3 regions of the Pseudophaeobacter sp. TrK17 genome follow, and region 1 is predicted to be linked to each of the others. Evidence: riboswitches for the same ligand, from Rfam matches in the RefSeq annotation. Region 1 holds a riboswitch; each other region holds the start of a gene.
What was found. Region 1 has a riboswitch for cobalamin ahead of JZI28_RS21380 (energy-coupling factor ABC transporter permease). Riboswitches for the same ligand answer to the same signal wherever they lie in the genome.

Region 1 (5,912 bases):
AGTAAAGATCGCTCATGTCACCGCTCCGTTTCAGAGCCGTGAATCACGCAGCGAAGCGGAAATCAATGCATCCTGACCCTAGAAGCCATGCATGCGTTTGGCCCATTGATAGGCAACCACAAGACCCTTCATCCGCGGGAGCAGCAAAAGTGAGGCGGATATGGTCACCAGAGACATAATCAAAGCCAGGGTCAAGGGGGCAGGGCGAAACTGTATGTAGGTGATGTGCAGCGCAAAGCCGAGCAGGTGTCCGACCAGCAAAATGGTCAGGTAGGCAGGGCCATCGTCGGCGCGATTGTGATAAAGCTCCTGACCGCAGTTGTCGCAGCTGTGTTTTACTTTGAGATAGCTCTTCAGCAACTTGCCTTCGCCGCAGTTGGGGCAGCGCAGTCGCAGCCCGCGCAGCGCGGCTGGTTTCCAGGGGCGGTGTTCTGTCTGAGCGGACGGATCAGCCTGCTCTGGGGCGGCTGGTGTTGTGGTGTCGTCCTGGGGCATCTCGGGTATCACCATGTCTGATTCCTATCGTCGCTATCCTCTATGGTGTTTCTAAATTGATTGCAATCAATCATGCGATCAATCTGGTTGCAATTATGCGGAGCTTGGGGGTATTGCTGCGTAACGCCCGTGTTGGCCGGCCTTTTGGAGCTGGAAAAAAAGGAAAGACTGCTGTGGGGAGAGACCCTTTGAAGCACTGGAGCCCGACGCTGCCGGTTTCGGACAAGCCGCGCTATCTGGAGATTGCCGATGCGATTCGGGCAGATATTGATGCAGGCCTGCTGTTGCCGGGCGACCGGCTGCCACCACAGCGCGGGGTTGCACAGGATCTGGGGGTAGATTTTTCCACGGTATCAAGAGGGTACGCAGAGTCGGTTCGACGCGGAGATATTGAGAGCTTTGTTGGCCGTGGGACATTTGTCCGGACACCCGACGTGCAGGCGCTGCTTGACGGGGCCAATGCGGCGCCGGATCCACGCCGGATCCTGGAGGAAGATCCGATGATGAACATGCCACCGGAACCGGATGATCCGGCCCTGGTGGCCCGCATGGCCAGTGGCCTGGGCCATGTGGCGGCCAATCTGGTGCCATTGTTGCGCTATCAATCGGTGCGCGGCAGCGCTGCAGACCGGGAGATTGCCCGGACCTGGATGCAGGCAAACGGGCTGGATTTTGCCGCCGACCGCTTTGCCATCACACCAGGCGCCCATGCTAGTATATATGCGATCCTGACCCTGCTGAGCGAGCCGGGGCAGACCCTGCTGTGTGAGACTTTGACCTATCCCGGTATTCGCTCCATTGCCGCCCGTCTTGGCCTGCGGCTGGTCGGGGTGCCCAGCGACCGGGAGGGGCTGCGTCCCGAGGCTTTGGAGAGGGCCATCACCGAGCATTGGCCTGCCGCGCTATATCTGAATCCAACGCTGCAGAATCCGACCACCAAAACCATGTCCGAGACCCGCCGCCGCGAGATTGCAGAGGTGCTGACCCAGCACGACATTCAGCTGATCGAGGATGACGCCTACCGGTTTGTCGCCGCAGACGCGCCGCCGCCGATTGCCAGCCACCTGCCGGATCTGGCCTGGCATGTGGCCGGGATCTCCAAATGTTTTGGCGCTGGCCTGCGGCTGGCCTATACCACCGGGCCACAACGGGCCGAGATGGGAGGGTTTTCCCAGGCGTTGCGCAGTATCAACGTGATGGCCTCACCGCTGAGCCTGGCCCTGTTGGGTCACTGGATCGAAGACGGCACCGCCGCTCAGATCCAGGCTTTTGTGCGGCGCGCAGCGGCCCAGCGGCAGGAGTTGGCGCGGGGCATTCTATGTGGGTGTTTTGTGACCAGTGCGCCCGAGGCCTTTAACCTGTGGGTGGAGCTGCCCCGTGGCACCAGCCGGGCCGAGGTCATGGGGCGCATGGCAAACCGGCAGATTGGCATCATGCCCAGCGATGCCTTTACCGTGGTGGGCCAGCCCAGCGAGGCGCTGCGGGTCTGCCTGGGCGGGCCGATCAGCCTGGAGCAACTGCGCGAGGATCTGATTGCGTTGCGCGATGCAATTCTGCGCAAAGATTGGCTGGGCTGATGCAGATGAACCTGACCGCCTGCACCGGAGTGACCTGATGAAACACAATATCCCTTTGGGCATGCTTGGCACCGTGGTCCTGGCCATGACACTGATCGTGATTGGCGATACCGCCGGCAAGGCGCTGACGGTCTCTGGCGCCAGCCCCTTCTTTGTTGCCTGGTCTCGCTTTACCGTGGCGGCGGTGGTGCTGTTGCCCTTTGCCGGTCTGCGCAGCGCTGAGCTGCGCGGCTTTCTGGACTGGCGGATTATTCTGCGGTCGGTGCTGATTGCAACGGGGATCCTGTGCATCCTCACCGCGTTGCGGACCGAACCCATCGCCAATGTCTTTGGCGGCTTCTTTGTTGGGCCCATTGTGGCCTTTGCGCTCTCGGCGCTGTTGCTGAAAGAAAAGGCGGATCCGGGCCGGGTGGCGCTGTTGCTGGTCAGTTTTGTCGGTGTGCTTTTGGTGGTGAAGCCTGGGTTTGGGATGCAGATCGGTATGGGGTTTGCCCTGTTGGCGGGCTGTTTTCATGGCTCTTACCTGGTGGCGACGCGCAGCCTGGCTGGGCGGTATCGGCCAAAGTTTCTGCTGATCTCCCAATTGATCATCGGCTCTGTGGTGCTGTTGCCCTTTAGCTATGATGAGATGCCGCAAAGCATTGATATCACAGGGGGGAGCCTGATCCTCATCAGTGCGTTGGGATCTGCGGCGGGAAATTTTCTGTTGGTGATGGTCAACCGCACCACCCCTGCCAATGTAGTGGCCCCCTTGATCTACAGCCAGCTTTTGGCGGCAACGGCTCTGGGGGTGCTTGTGTTTGGCACCTGGCCCGATGGGCTGGCGCTTTTGGGCTTGGGGGTGATTGTCCTCTCCGGGCTGTCCTCGCTCTGGCTGGCGGGGCGTCGCATGCCCCAGGTCTAGCCTTTTGGGAGCAGCAAACCGGGGAACATCAGGCCGAACAGTGCGCGTGTCAGGATTTGCGCAGCAGATAGATGTCCATGATCCAGCCGTGATCGGCGCGGGCCTGGGCGCGGGTTTGAATGATCTGCTCGGCGGTCTCAGCCAAGGGACCAGACAGGCTGATCTGGTTTTCCATGCCGGCATAGGCCGACCACCAGATACTCACCCCAGTAGGGTCGACCGCCTGAAACGAGCATTCCCCATCCAGCATGATCACCAGGGTATCAGCACTCTCAGGCCAGCCGTTTTCCCGTAGCTGGCGCCCGGTGGTGACGGTAAAAGGCGCGCCAATCTCGTTGAGTGGAATTGCATGGGCAGCGGTCAGGGCCTGAATGGAGGTCACCCCCGGAATAACCGTAAGGCTCACCTCCTGCGTGGCCTTGAGCCGCTCGGCAATGCGCATGGTGCTATCATAAAGCGAAGGGTCGCCCCAGACCAGAAAGCCAACCTTTGCCGCAGCCGCAGTTGCAGGCAGTTGGGCGTGAATGGTCTCAATCCAGACGCGGGCGATGGCATCATGCCAATGGTCAACCCGCGCGGTGTAATCGGCGATTGCCGGATCGCGGACAGGCAGGTCGAACTCGACGATACGAGGGCCAGAGGCGGCATCGGCAATGACCTGGGCGCAGATCTCCTGGCGCAGGGCAGCCAGATCATCTTTGCCTTTGCCCTTGTTGGGGATCAGGATCAGATCACAGGCGCGGATGGCTTCGGCGGCCTGCAGGGTCAGATGCGTTGGGTTGCCGGTGCCGATGCCAATCAGGGAGAGTTCGATCATACTTCTGCTCATGTGAAGAGGCCCTGTCGAAGACACCAAAACGGGCCTGTCAAAAAGAAACACGGCCCGATGGGGGCCGTGTCGATGTTTGCTGATCTCTTGCTCAGGCGCGAGGCCCGATCAGGCCGCTTTGTACAGGCGCGGCGTTACCAGGCCGCTGCCTTCGAGACCGCGCAGGGCCTTGGCAGTGGCGAGAATGGCCAGATCGGCCAGAGGCTCAACCAGAACCACCAGCATATAGGCCCCACCAAAGGTCAGGACCGAGGCCATGGTTTCGGCACCAAAGCCCTGGCCGTAGAAGACCCAGAAGGCAACCCAGGCAACAACACCAGCCTGATAGGCAACAGACAGGGCCAGGGCCTGGCTGTATTTGAGATCCACATAGGCGGTTCCGGCCGGGATGATGCGGCTTGCCAACGCGTGCAGTGCAAACAGCGGCACCAGCAGGGTGGTCAGGTTGACAAAATACATCGGCAGATCGGTGGGCGCAAAGAACGCGCCTTGCACCAGCAGGCCAAGGGCCAGACCAAAGGCAGCAGGCGCCGCACCCAGGATCAGGAACAGGGTCGAGCCAAGGATGAAGTGCACCTCAGAGACGCCAACCGGGAAATGGGGCAGCACTTCAAAGAACAGGAAGACACCCAGCGCGGCAATCGCCGACCGGCCCGCGTAGGATGCAATGCCACTGCTGCGCAGATCGCTGAAGGTTTCTTTGGCGGCATAGGCCACTGCACCGGCAGCTGTGCCATAGGCGAGGGTCATTTTTGCAGCGTCGACGACGCCGGGTTCGATATGCATAATTCTGTCTCCCTGTCGCCTCCCCGGCGACATGTGTACGGTTCGCAGTTAAGCCAGCCACTACTGGCCAGCACGAGATGGCAGGTCTCCTGACTCGCGGGTCTGGGCCGGGCCGGGGCCTTCCCAATCTGATAATCAGATCAGTGGCTTTTCCCGGTGGCTCACCGCTCACAGTTGCGGGGGCAGTTTCGGATTTGGCGCCTTTTGGCTACACCACACCGAATTCCCTTTTCATCCAGAAGCCTTGGGCGTCTTTGGAACCATCAATAGATTATAGGTCTCACGTTTCAGCTCGTTCTGTCAATCGGGCAGCAGCGGCAGTCACGGTCCAAAAGCGGCATAATTGCAGCCTTTACCCTGATTTGCAGCGCGCAGCCCGGTGCAGAGATTCGGCGGGCTTAGGGCGTTTCAGCTGATGTGACCTCTGGCAGGTCACTATCCGCCAGCGGGCCATAAAGGATCAGCACCGGCGCCGTTGTCTGCATCTGTCGCAATACCTGCGGTAATTCGCCAACGGTGTGGCAGCTGAGCTCTTGCTGGGGCGTCGACACACCCAGGGCCACCAGGGCATGGGTTTCAGGCGGCAGGCCGGCCTCAATCAGCTTTTCCGCCAGGGCGGCAAAGGTGCGTTTGCCCATATAGACAACCGTGGTGGCATCCGGGTCGGCCAGGGCGGCCATGTTAAGGCTATCCGGCAGCCCACCAGTGACGTCATGGCCGGTGATGAACTGCATGCGGCGCGCAGTCAGCCGCCGGGTCAGTGGGATATTGGCCGCTGCCGCTGCGGCGGAGGCTGCGGTGACTCCGGGGACGATCTCAAACGGAATATTTGCGCCGCGCAGAGCCGCGATCTCTTCTTCCAGCCGACCAAAGACGCCGCTGTCGCCGGATTTCAGCCGCACCACTTTGAGGCCGCTTTTGGCATAGTCCACCAGCAGCTGGCTGACGTGGTCCTGCTTGGGCGAGGGCCGTCCGGCGCGTTTGCCCACGCCCACCAGATCGGCCTCTGGGTTGGCATGGGTCAGGATTGGCCCGGCGGAAAGATCGTCAAACAGCACCGCATCAGCGGTTTCCAGTCTCTTGACCGCCTTGACGGTCAGCAGCTCCGGGTCGCCGGGGCCGGAGGACACAAAACTGACAAAGCCGCTCATGCGCCTTCTCCGGTGATCAGATGGAAAAAGGTCCCGGTGACATGGCCCTTGATGGATCCGGTTTCGGGAACCGGATTGCCGTCGGCGTCCATCACATGGGCCAGCGGCGCGTCGGGTTCATCCAAAATGGTGGAATAGTGGAACTCATGGCCGCGCAGGGCCGCGCCTGT
Region 2 (5,912 bases), on a different replicon from region 1:
CACCCCAAGGGTTTTGCGGGTTACCTCTGCAAGTGCGGGACCAAAGGGTTCGGGGGCCTCTAGCCCCTGCCGCCTGCGGATATAGGGTTTGACCATGCCCCCCTGGATCGGGCCGGGGCGCACAATAGCGACCTCAATCACCAGATCATAAAATGTCGCGGGTTTCATCCGGGGTAAAAAATTCATCTGCGCCCGGCTTTCCACCTGAAACACCCCCACCGCATCCGCCCGCTGCAGCATCTCATAGGTGGCACGATCCTCCTGCGGCACGGTGTCAAGAGCCAGCTGCCGCCCCTCGAACTCCGCCAAAAGATCAAAACAATTATGCAGGCAGGTGAGCATCCCGAGAGAGAGCACATCGATCTTCAGGATGCCCAGCGCATCAATGTCATCCTTGTCCCACTCAATCACGGTGCGATCCTCCATCGCGGCATTCTCGATGGGGCATAGCGCGTCGAGCCGCTCATGGGTGATGATGAACCCGCCGACATGCTGGGACAGGTGACGCGGAAAACCGATGATCTCGCCAATGAGTTTGAGCGTCTGCGCCAGCCGCAGATCCGTCGGGTCCAGACCCAGCGCTCTGACCCGGTCCATGTCCACCCCCGCATTGGTCATGCCCCAGATATCGCCCGACAGCCGCGCCGTCAGGTCCTGGGACAGGCCCATGACCTTGCCCACCTCGCGGATTGCAGCGCGGGTGCGAAAGTGGATCACCGTGGCACAAAGCCCCGCACGGTGTCGGCCGTATTTCTCATAGATCCACTGGATCACCTCTTCGCGGCGCTCATGTTCGAAATCCACGTCGATGTCGGGCGGCTCGCCACGGTATCGGGAGATGAAGCGTTCAAACACCATGCCGATCATGTCCGGGCTGACATCGGTGATGCCCAGCAGGTAACAAATAATGGAATTGGCCGCCGAGCCCCGGCCCTGACACAAAATGCCACGCGCGCGGGCTTCCTGCACGATATCATGCACCGTCAGGAAATAGGGCGCGTACCCCAGCTCACCAATCACCGACAGCTCCTTTTGCATCAACTGGTGCACCCGCGCCGAGGTACCCTCCGGATAGCGCCGGCGCAGCCCTTCCTGGGCCAGGCGCGTGAGCCGGGCCTGCGCGGATTCACCTTCGGACATCTCGTCGGGGTATTCATAGCTCAGGTCCGACAAATCAAACCCACAGCGCGCGGCAATTTCCAGCGTCCGCTTCAGCGCCGCCGGATGCCGCTGATAGAGCCGCGCCATGTCGCCAGCACCTTTGAGACGGCGCTCGGCATTGGGCAGGGCCTTGGTGCCGATCTGGTCAATCGGGACGCCGTCGCGCAGGCAGGTGAGCACATCCGCGAGCTGTCGGCGTTTGCCGTGATGCATCAGCACATCCCCCACCGCCACCATCGGCGCAGAACAGCGTAGCGCCATGGCAGCACAAGCATCGAACCAGGCCTGATCGGAGCCGTCATAGCGCGGCGGCGCAGCAAAAAAGACCGCGCCGGGAAACCGCCGCCCCAGTCGCTGCACCGGCTCCTGCGCGCGGCTCAGATCCGCAGGCGGCAGGGCAATGAGGATCATCCCCAGGCAGCCCGCCTCCAAGTCTTGCAGATCCAGGTGACACTCCGCCTTGTCGGCCCGCCGCTTGCCAAGGGTCAAAAGCCGCGACAGGCGGCGGTAGGCGGCACGGTCTGTGGGCAGAGCCAGCCAGTCCACCGGGCAATCCCGCAGCACCAGACGGCTGCCGACGATCAGTTTCGGCAGATGCGGTGCTTGGGATGTATGGGGCACCTGAGGCAAGGGCAAATCCTGCGGCTGCCCGACCTGTTGGCGCGAACAGGCATCCACCTGATGCGACGAGCGCACCCGCAAGCTCTGACTCGCCTCGTCGCGCAGGGTTTTCAACGCTGAATAGGCCCGCACCACGCCAGCCAGCGTGTTGCGGTCAGTGATGGCGATGGCTTCCAGACCCAGCTCCGCCGCGCGCAGCACCAATTCCTCCGGATGCGAGGCACCGGTGAGAAAGGTGAAATTTGTTGTCACACACAGCTCCGCATAGCCCGCCTTGTCACGGTGCCAGAGCATGGGGTCAAAGCGGCGGGCCTCCCCCTGCCCCTTGTCACGCCCCCCCTGGGTCATGTGAATTCACCCTGTGCAAACCAGCCCGGGTTCTGCGGGGTATAAAACAGCCAGAGCCGCCGCCCTTCGCGGGTGTCCACCTGCCAATAATCACGCAGGCCCGTGCGCCAGGTGTCATCCGAGAGCCACCATTCCGGCGCGATCCGTTCGGGGCCGATGGCACGGCCCGTTGTGAGCCGCATCCGCCGCCAGCGAAACTGAACCGGGGGCTGTGGTCCACGGGCCGCGATCGGCTCGGGGGGGAACAGGCACAGCGGGCGCGGACGCGGTGCGACCCAACCAGTCTCGGGCTTGCTAAAGGCAGCGGGCGCAATGGAAAAGGCGCGTTCGGGGATATGGCTGTCGGCGGGCAGGAAGCGCTGGATATTCTCCAACCCAATCCGGGTGCCGATGCGGGTGATCAGATCGTTGAGTTGGTCGGGAGAGCTCTGGCCGCTGCCAATCTGTTGGGCGGGGAGCGGCTCGATCAGCGTCGCCTCAATCCGCATTTGGTCGATCCCGAACCCGGCGTCGACCTCGCCCACGCCGCGCTCAAACAGCGGCAAAATACGGCTCGGGTCGCGCATCGGCGCGGCCAGGCGCAGCTCGACCTGCTGGTGCCCCTGATCAACCCGCCGCAGGGTGAGACAAAGGCGGCGCGCGCCCATTTCCTGGGCTTTGAGCTTGTCGCACAGCGGCCTGAGCAGCCGTGCGGTGATGCCCATCACGTCCTCGGTCAGGCCAATCGGGTCAGGCAGGCTCATCCGTGTGGCAAACTGCGGCGCCACGCTTTCGGGCATGATCGGCTCAGAGACATGCCCCATCGCCTGATCCAGCCGCAGCATCAGGTCGGGGCCAAACCGACGGGCCAGCGGAGCGCGGGCCGCCACAGTGAGATCGCCGATACAACGCAGACCAAGACGTTGCAGCGCCGTGACCATCTGATCGTCAATCCGCAACGCAGCAACGGGCAAATCGGTGAGCGTGCTCTGTGCCGCGCCGTAATGTGCCCGCGCCCAGGCCGCGCCACGGCTCTCCCCCAGCCCAAGGCGCAGCTCCAATCCCGCACGGCTGGCCCGCGCCCGCATATCAGCCAGCATCATAGGCTCACCGCCCCAAAGATGGGTCGCGCCGCTGACATCAAGCACCAGACCATCCACCCCCTCATAGCCCACCCAGGGGCAATAGCGCGTCGCCCAGCGGCGCAGGCTGGCAAGGAAAGCCCTGTCGAGATCAGGACGGGCCGGCTGGCTGATCAGATCGGGGCAAAAGGCGCGCGCATCAGCAAAGCTCATCCCGCGGCCCAGGCCGGCCTGTTCCGCCGCCCGATTGAGGCAATAAATCCGTTCGGTATTCTTGGCCTTCAGCGTCAGCGCAAAAGCCCCGTCCACCGGGCGCGCCCGCAGAACCCGGTCGCTCGCCAACCGGGGAAACCACATCGAGACGACTCGTTTGCTGATCCCATCGCACATGCCAGGCTCCCAATGTTCCTGATTTGTTCTTGGTAATTTCCCAGCGCTTCAGAGTCGAGTCTTCTTGTTCAAAATCAAAAACCGGACGGGCGTGCCAGCGGGTTTCCGCAGCATTCGACCCCATGCCTTCCGGGATAATGCACAGCCCCGTCGTACCCCCCGCCTTGGCCGCCAATTGCAACCGCCGCCCCTCGCGCAGATCCAGCGGACGGGTTATTTCGAGCACCACATGGGGCAGCGCCCCGTCTTTGAGACCCTCTTCGGCCACCGCAAGCGCGTCCAGCTGATCCTTGGGGCGGGCCAGCAACATCTGCGCCGGATCAAAGAGCGGCAGCATCCCCTGTGGCGTCAGGGTCTCGGACAGCCACGCTTGCCGGATCCAAAGCACAGGCCCCCGTGCGGCCAGCACCGCAAACCCCATGGCTCCGGCCCCGCAGACCTCATGGACGCGGGCACGGCGCAGGGGAAAAACATTGTGAAACTCGACTCGCATGAATGCGAACATAAAGGGAACAAATGGGCACATCAATAACCCTGCTCTGGTGCAACAAAGTCGCCCAGTCCGCCACCTGCAGTGCCGCGCGCCAAAACCTCACCATGCGACTGTTCTCAAGCGATCCGCTTTGAACTCGCTTCTTGACAGAGCGGACAATGCCGGACTAAGTCGTGAGCATTCTGGTCCGGCTGGGAGATCACCCGGATAATAGGGAACACGGTGAGGTGTAGCCAATAGGCGCCTAATCCGTGACTGCCCCCGCAACTGTGAGCGGAGAGCAATGCTGCAAAATGCCACTGCCCCAATAGGGCGGGAAGGCGCAGCAAAGCCTCGACCCGCAAGTCAGGAGACCTGCCAGAATGATCACCCTATCCCGGTGCGGGGCGCGCTGTAGATAACGGTTTTCCGTAGTGGTGGCGTTTTCACCGTCTGCGGAGGCACGTCCTCTCAAAGGCTCTCATTTTGAACGAGCTGTCCGCTATGGGCAGCTGCTTGGCCTGTGCTTTGACACCAGGCCGGGAGGAATTGAACTATGCGCAAGGCACGCCTGTCCTTGGCTGCGGCTCTGGTCGCGACCCCCGCTATTGCATTGGCCCAAGACTCTGAGGTCATCGACCTGGGCGAAATCATCATTTCTGGTGGCTTCACGCCTATTGAGGCACAAAGATACGGCCGCTCGGCCTCGGTTCTCACCAGCGAAGAGATCCAGGAACGCGGCATCACTACCGTCCAGGACGCCCTGCGGGCAGTGCCCGGCCTGATGGTCAATGGCTCCGGTGACAGTTTCACTCAAATCCGCATTCGCGGCGGCGAAGCCAACCACACCCTGATCCTGATTGATGGTGTTGAAGCCTCTGGCGGCGATAGCGAATACATCCTGTCCGGTCTGGACACCGCCAATATCGAACGCATTGAGGTCCTGCGGGGTCCACAATCAGTGTTTTATGGCTCCAACGCCTCGGCTGGGGTGATCAACATCATTACCAAGACCGGCGGCATCGGCACCGAATACGGTGGCAGCGCCGAGGTTGGATCTGACGGCTACCGCGCCTCTGCACGGGTATCCACACGCTCTGAGCGTGGTGGCATCTCTTTCAGCCTGGCCCATGACCAAGACGATGGCTACGACACCTCCGGCGATGGCGGCGAAGAAGATGGCATTCGTCGCACGACGCTTCAGCTGAAAGGCGACTACCTAGTCACGGAACGATTGAAACTCGGCTTCAACCTGCGCAGCTCGGACGAACACTACGACAGCGACAGCACCTCCGCCATCGCAACCGATGCGGCCGGTTATGTGGTGGACGATCCAACCCAATTCAGCGAGCGGGACGAGAGCCTGGCGCAGGTCTATGCCGAGTTAGACACCTTGGGGGGGCGTTTGAAACATCGCCTGTCTTTGGAGCGCACCGATTTTGACAGCGCCAGCAATGGTGGCACCCCAACCGAGACCACGACAGAAGCAGCCAAATATCTGCTGAGCTTTGGTCTGGATGGGCAGCCTGTTGATCAGGCCAATCACCAACTGAACGCGATGCTGGAATGGGAAGAGGATTCCAGCAGCAGCAACCCGCTTTATGCGCGCCGCACCAACTCATTCGCCTTGGAGTACCGTGGCAGCTTTGCCAATGGCCTGGATCTGCAACTTGGCGTGCGGCGCGACAATAACAGCGCCTTTGAGGATGCAACCAGCTGGACCGCCAGCGCCTCATATACTTTTGCGGGCAGTGGCATCCGCCTGCATGGCTCGGCGGGGACAGGCGTGGTTAACCCCTCCTATTTCGAACTCTTTGCCAATGTGACGTATGGCACAACCACCTATCTCGGCAATCCGA
Region 3 (5,912 bases), on a different replicon from region 1:
CGGCGGCGTTTTCCAGCTCGGTAATGGTATCGCCACCGCCGTCATTTGCCAGCGAGATGATCCAGCGAGCCTGGGTCCAGTTTTGCAGCTGTTGCCCCAGTCTGGCGGCCAGATCCTTGGGGGCGTCCGCCGTTGGCTGGATGGCAATGCGCCCGGGCTGATAGGAAACCAGACGCAGATAGGTTTTTACATATTCCAGCAATAACCCGTCGCGGCGCTGGCGGATCAGATCGACCACATGCTCAAAGCTTGGGTAGCGGGCGAGGGCCTGAAGGGTTTCTGGCGCCAGCGCTGTTGCGGTGCCGTTGCCACCCTGCGCAACCGGCGCGCCGTGAGGCGCGCCACCGGATGCCATGGGCGCTCCGTCAGGAGCGCCGCCGCCCGCCGCAGGCGCACCCATGCCCTGCATGGGGCCAGAACGCCCTGTGCCAGAGCCGCCTGTGCCATAGCCAGTCGTCGCCATTCCACCGCCGGGGCCACCGTTAGGGGGCGGCGGAGGCGTGTCCTGCAATTTGCGGATCAGCTCTTCCGGGCTGGGCAGGTCGGCCACATGTGTGAGGCGGATCACCGCCATTTCAGCCGCCATCATCGCATTTGGTGCAGCGGCGACTTCTTCCAGTGCTTTCAGCAGCATCTGCCACATCCGGGTCAGAACCCGCATCGCCAGGGCCTCTGCCATGTGCTGGCCACGGGCGCGTTCATCCGGGCTGACGGTGGGGTCTTCTGCCGCGTCAGGGGTGATTTTCACCACTGAGACCCAGTGGGTGATCTCGGCCAGATCGCGCAGGACCGCCAGGGGATCAGCGCCTTCGGCATATTGCGCGCCCAGCTCTGTCAGGGCACCGGCGGCATCGCCGCGCAGGATCATGTCCATCAGATCCAGCACCCGCCCCCGATCGGCCAGACCCAGCATGGCGCGCACCTGATCGGCGGTGGTTTCGCCGGCGCCATGGGAAATGGCCTGATCCAGCAGCGAGGTGGCATCGCGCACCGAACCTTCGGCGGCGCGGGTGATCAGGGCCAGGGCATCCTCGTTGATCTCGGCGTTCTCAGCAGTGGCGATCTTGCGCATCAGGGCGATCATCACTTCCGGTTCAATCCGGCGCAGATCATAGCGCTGGCAGCGCGACAGCACGGTCACCGGCACCTTGCGGATCTCGGTGGTGGCAAAGATGAATTTGACGTGGGCGGGCGGCTCTTCCAGGGTTTTCAACAGCGCATTAAAGGCGCTGGTGGAGAGCATATGCACCTCATCAATGATGTAGATCTTATAGCGAGCGGATGCGGCGCGATACTGGACCGAATCGATGATCTCACGAATGTCGCCGACGCCAGTGCGGCTGGCGGCATCCATCTCCATCACATCAACATGACGGCCTTCCATGATGGCGGTGCAATGTTCGCAGACCCCGCAAGGCTCGGTGGTGGGCTGACCGGTGCCATCGGGGCCGATGCAGTTCATCCCCTTGGCGATGATCCGTGCCGTGGTTGTTTTCCCGGTGCCGCGAATACCGGTCATGATAAAGGCCTGGGCGATGCGGTTGGTTTCAAACGCATTTTTCAGCGTCCTGACCATGGCGTCCTGGCCAACGAGATCGGCAAATGTCTCGGGGCGGTATTTCCGCGCCAGGACTTGATACTGAGGCTGGCTGCTGTCGCTTGTGCTGTCGTTCATAGGTCTCTTGCCGGATTCGGAAGGCGGGATCGCGTCCGGGCAAGGTACGCGGGCTGGCGGGCTTCGTCCACCGCTGTTGACCAACTGGGGTTCGGCAGGTCAGAGTTTGGGGGCGGTGCCTGATTTTGTGCCGGGTGCTGGCCCTTGTGGGGGGCGGTTTTGCTGAGTTGTGCGGCCCCTGTTTTCAACCAGCTTTTTAACAGGGGGTGGGCTCGTGCTGCCTGGGTTGTTTGATATGAGTATGCCAATGTCCAAAAACACCGGATTTTGTAGGCGCTGCCTGATACCATCTGCCTGCGCGGCCGGACAGCAGGAAGGGGCGCGGCATGAATGATCACCTTGCTGACCAATCCGTACGATCCCTGACCCTGCATGCCCTGAGTGTCGCGGATGGCATTCTGGCGCTGTGTCCGCTGCCGGGCAGCGGTGGCGACTACAGGGGAGACATGGATCATCTGCATGACTGGCAGCCAGGACTGGTGATCTCGATGACAACCGAAGTCGAACATGTGGGCGCGGGTGCCGCGCCTTTGGGGCAGGATTTTCAGGCCATGGGGTCGCGTTGGATCCACCTGCCCTTGCCGGATTTTTCTGCCCCGACCAAAGCGATGCTGGCGCAATGGCCCGAGGTCAGCACGCTGGCCCTGCAGGCGTTGCGGGGCGGCGGCCGGGTGCTGGTGCATTGCAAGGGCGGCTGCGGGCGCTCCGGCATGGTGGTATTGCGTTTGATGATCGAAGCTGGGGAAGACCCCGACAAGGCGCTGCGCCGACTGCGTGCTGTGCGCGCCTGTGCGGTCGAGACCGAGGAACAGATGACCTGGGCGCTGGCCGCTGCAAAACGCGCCGGGACACGGAAAGCCAGAAACAAATAAGAAGGGCGAGACGCCCTCCTTAATGGCTTCGACGATGCCGGGGCTACAGGGCAGGGTGGACGGTTTGCGCTGTGGTCTGTTGAGGCAGGGGTTTTGGCAGGGCCTCACCCATGGCGCAGGGGGGCTGATGCAGTTTGGTGGTGGAAAATGCCCGGCTGTCTGGTTGGAACAGGGTATCAGCAAACAGATCCAGGGTTGCTGTATCAGCTGCTTCGCTGACGTCACAAAACACCCGAATGCGGTCATGGCTGGCAATGAACCGGGCTGGGCAATGACGGGCGCAGCCATCCAGCAGACTGTCTCCGCAGAGCTCAAATTCGGCGGATGTCACCGGGCGGGCCTTATCCAATGCCCCGGCAAGCGCCGTGAGCATCCGGCTCAGGGCCGGGCAGGGTTTGCCCAGGTGCATACAGATGCTTTGGGAAAAGTGATGTGTTTCTTTGGTCGTTGTCTGGTCCATCGCTGTCATGATGCGCCCTCCGCGCGCTGGCGGGGAAATCAGTGGCGCAGGCATGAGACCGGGCGGGGCGTCGCCCACATTCACCTCATGCACTCGCCCGGACTCCCCGTCCAGTTTCGAGTTACATTGGTGATGGCAGGTCTCCTGACTTGCGGGTCGATACGGTTTCGGTCCTTCCCGGCCGGGATTACATCCCTGTACCAGTGGTTTACCCGAAGCGCTCGCCGCTTACAGTTGCGGGGGCAGTCGCGGAGTTGGCAGGGCTGCAAAAGCCTGGCCGCACCGCGTTCCCTTTTCATTCTGGACGCAAGGTTATGCGTCGCAGAAACCATCTCTTAATCGCTATCGTTGACGGGTATGAGTCGTCAATCAAGAATTGAGAGCTTGGACAGGACGGCTGATATCGGCACACAGAAACCTGCAAGCAGCAGTCCAGCACGCAGAAATCCGCAGGGGCTGGCCTGCTGCTGGTCAGGGGACACTGTCTGGCAGGCTGCAACCGGGATCAGGCGCTGCGGTTTGCCCGGTCTTCGGTCAGGCTGGCAAACTCTGCCACACGTTGCTTGAAACGGGTGTTGATCTTTGAGCGCGCCAGTTTGAGCGATTGCAACAACAGACGCCCGGACAGGGTTTTGGCCTGCAGATTGACCTTCACCGAAAGACGGGTCCGCCGCGGAGAGAGCGCCAGAAGCTCAATCTGGCCCTTGCCTGACAGGCTGGGGCTCTCGCCATCAAACCCAATCAAGGTTGTGGGCTCATAGCTGGAAAGCTTCAGGTGCAATTTACGCGGTTTGCCGCGAAACTCGGTCTGGATATCCCAAGCCATGCCAACCTGAGGGGTCGGATCATCGCTCAGACGCTGTACCTCGATGCCGCGCCGGATTGCCGACCGTTCAAAGCTGGCAAAATCGGAAATTGCTTCAAAGACTTCAGCCAGAGGCGTGTCGACGTCCTCTTTACTCGTTAATTCCATGATATGCCGCCTGACCTGTCGTCAGCCCTTAGAGAGTAGTGTAGGATTTGGTGATAGAATAATCTCCTTAATCCAAGGTGTCCGCAAGCCAGTTTTCCAGAAGAAAATGTGCAATTGCTCCTTTTCGCGCCGGTTTGATGACAGGGTGTTCTCCTGCAAAGACAGTCATCATATCCTGACGACTGACCCAGATTGCATCTTCGATTTCCTTGGGGTCGATGGTGATGTCGCGGCTGGTGGCCCGACCGCTGCAGCCAAACATCAGTGACATGGGAAAGGGCCAGGGCTGACTGGAGAGATAGCCAACCTCAGCCACAGAAACGCCTGTCTCTTCAAATACTTCCCGCCGCACGGCAGCCTCCAGTGTTTCTCCGGGTTCCACAAAGCCAGCCAGCAGCGAATACATGCCCTCTGGCCACCCAGGGGATCGCCCCATCAGGACGTCATCGCCATGGGTGATCAGCATGATGACAACCGGGTCGGTGCGGGGGAAATGCAGCGCTTTGCAGCTGGGGCATTGGCGCTGCCAGCCGGCCTGCGTGACCAGGCTTTGACCGCCGCAGCGGGCACAGAACTGGTGTGACTGATGCCAGGACAGCAGGGCCTTGGCCGTGGCAGCCAGCTCTGCCTCCAGCGGAGACAGGCGCGCCATGATGCGGCGCAGCTCGGCAAGGACATAGCCTGCGGGCAGGTCCGGGTGCTGTTGTTCGCTGGTATCGGCAAAACTGGCCAGGGCCATTTCATCCAGGGCGTCCGGCTGCCAAGTGCCAAGGTCGCAGGCAAACCGTTCTGCCCCGTCAGGGCTGGCGCCAAGATAGAGCGCCGCGCTGCGGTATTCCATGGCCACGGGGTGGCTGGAGGCAATCCAGGCCAGACCATCTGGCCCGCGATCCGGGTCAGAGCGCTGGCTGAGAACCTTGCCGCGCCAAGTCATCAGAACCTGCGTTTCCGGGGCGGCCCAGGCGGTCTCCAGTGCGGAGGGATCTTCTCGCAGCTGCGCTTTGCGATCCAAACCGCCGCCACCGCCAAAGGTTACCTGTTCTGCTCGTTTCATCCACCGCTCCCCGCATTGACTGTGATGCCAGAGACACGGGGGCCTATCCCGCGATCTGGCGCATTTCTCCAAAGTGATGACGCCTTGGCGCACGAAATACCAGAGTATCTCTGATTTATTGCGCCTCAGGGGCTGTCGGAGTGTTGTCTTGACTTTGGTTGCGCTGGGGCTAGCTCCCCTGCAACTTGGTTAATTTTTCTTAAAGATGATGTGTTTGAAGGCTTTGCAAATTTGTGAAACGCTGTTTCAAATGGGTGGCGGTTCTCAGAAGGGGGGCTGGTGAAGCAAGAGATTGGACCAAGCAGTGACAGCTGTGATATCAGCACAATGACAGATTTGGCCTCTTCCAAATCCGAAGCCTCCGGCGTGTTGCGCATTCTTGCGACAACGGATCTGCACTGTAACCTTCTCAGCCGAGATTACTACGCGGACCGCGAGGACCCGGGCGTTGGCCTGTCGCGCCTGGCCAGTCTCATTTCGGACGCCCGCAACGAGGTCCAGGCTCAGGGGGGTGCGAGCCTCTTGCTGGACAACGGGGACGCTTTGCAGGGCTCGCCGATTGGGGAAACCGCCCTGAAGCTCGACCCAGAAAGCTCCGCCCCCTGCAGCGCTGCCGTGCATCCTTTGATGTCAGCCTTTGCGGCATTGAACTATGATGCCTTGGGGCTGGGCAACCATGATTTCAATTTTGGCCTGCCGGTGCTTGAGGATGTATTGAAAGATGCACCCTGTGCGGTGGTATGCTCCAACATGTCTGCGGTTTCGCCCGGTCGCGCGCTTCCCTTTGTAAAAACAAAGATTATCGAACGGCATCTGGCTGCGCTGCCCGAGGCGCCAGGTCTGCGGATCGGAATTCTGTCGGTGCTGCCTCCGCAGAC

Region 2: it holds a riboswitch for cobalamin, as region 1 does, so the genes downstream of both, JZI28_RS04740 (TonB-dependent receptor plug domain-containing protein) here and JZI28_RS21380 (energy-coupling factor ABC transporter permease) in region 1, are expected to answer to the same signal.
Region 3: it holds a riboswitch for cobalamin, as region 1 does, so the genes downstream of both, JZI28_RS16575 (hypothetical protein) here and JZI28_RS21380 (energy-coupling factor ABC transporter permease) in region 1, are expected to answer to the same signal.

The regions. Positions count from the first base shown of each region.
Region 1 is NZ_CP071701.1:132,979-138,890, reverse strand. It holds partial or broken gene JZI28_RS21405 (IS5 family transposase) at 1-16, opposite strand, end outside; gene JZI28_RS21400 (DUF983 domain-containing protein) at 79-510, opposite strand; gene JZI28_RS21395 (PLP-dependent aminotransferase family protein) at 684-2,072, shown strand; gene JZI28_RS21390 (DMT family transporter) at 2,110-2,976, shown strand; gene cobF (precorrin-6A synthase (deacetylating)) at 3,026-3,793, opposite strand; gene JZI28_RS21380 (energy-coupling factor ABC transporter permease) at 3,914-4,591, opposite strand; cobalamin riboswitch at 4,653-4,871, opposite strand; gene cobA (uroporphyrinogen-III C-methyltransferase) at 4,990-5,742, opposite strand; gene JZI28_RS21370 (cobyrinate a,c-diamide synthase) at 5,739-5,912, opposite strand, start outside.
Region 2 is NZ_CP071700.1:1,015,548-1,021,459, reverse strand. It holds gene JZI28_RS04755 (error-prone DNA polymerase) at 1-2,076, opposite strand, end outside; gene JZI28_RS04750 (DNA polymerase Y family protein) at 2,127-3,404, opposite strand; gene JZI28_RS04745 (ImuA family protein) at 3,391-4,107, opposite strand; cobalamin riboswitch at 4,241-4,451, shown strand; gene JZI28_RS04740 (TonB-dependent receptor plug domain-containing protein) at 4,610-5,912, shown strand, end outside.
Region 3 is NZ_CP071700.1:3,499,948-3,505,859, reverse strand. It holds gene JZI28_RS16585 (DNA polymerase III subunit gamma/tau) at 1-1,675, opposite strand, end outside; gene JZI28_RS16580 (protein-tyrosine phosphatase family protein) at 2,002-2,547, shown strand; gene JZI28_RS16575 (hypothetical protein) at 2,591-3,016, opposite strand; cobalamin riboswitch at 3,124-3,355, opposite strand; gene JZI28_RS16570 (SRPBCC family protein) at 3,513-3,980, opposite strand; gene nudC (NAD(+) diphosphatase) at 4,048-5,034, opposite strand; gene JZI28_RS16560 (5'-nucleotidase C-terminal domain-containing protein) at 5,362-5,912, shown strand, end outside.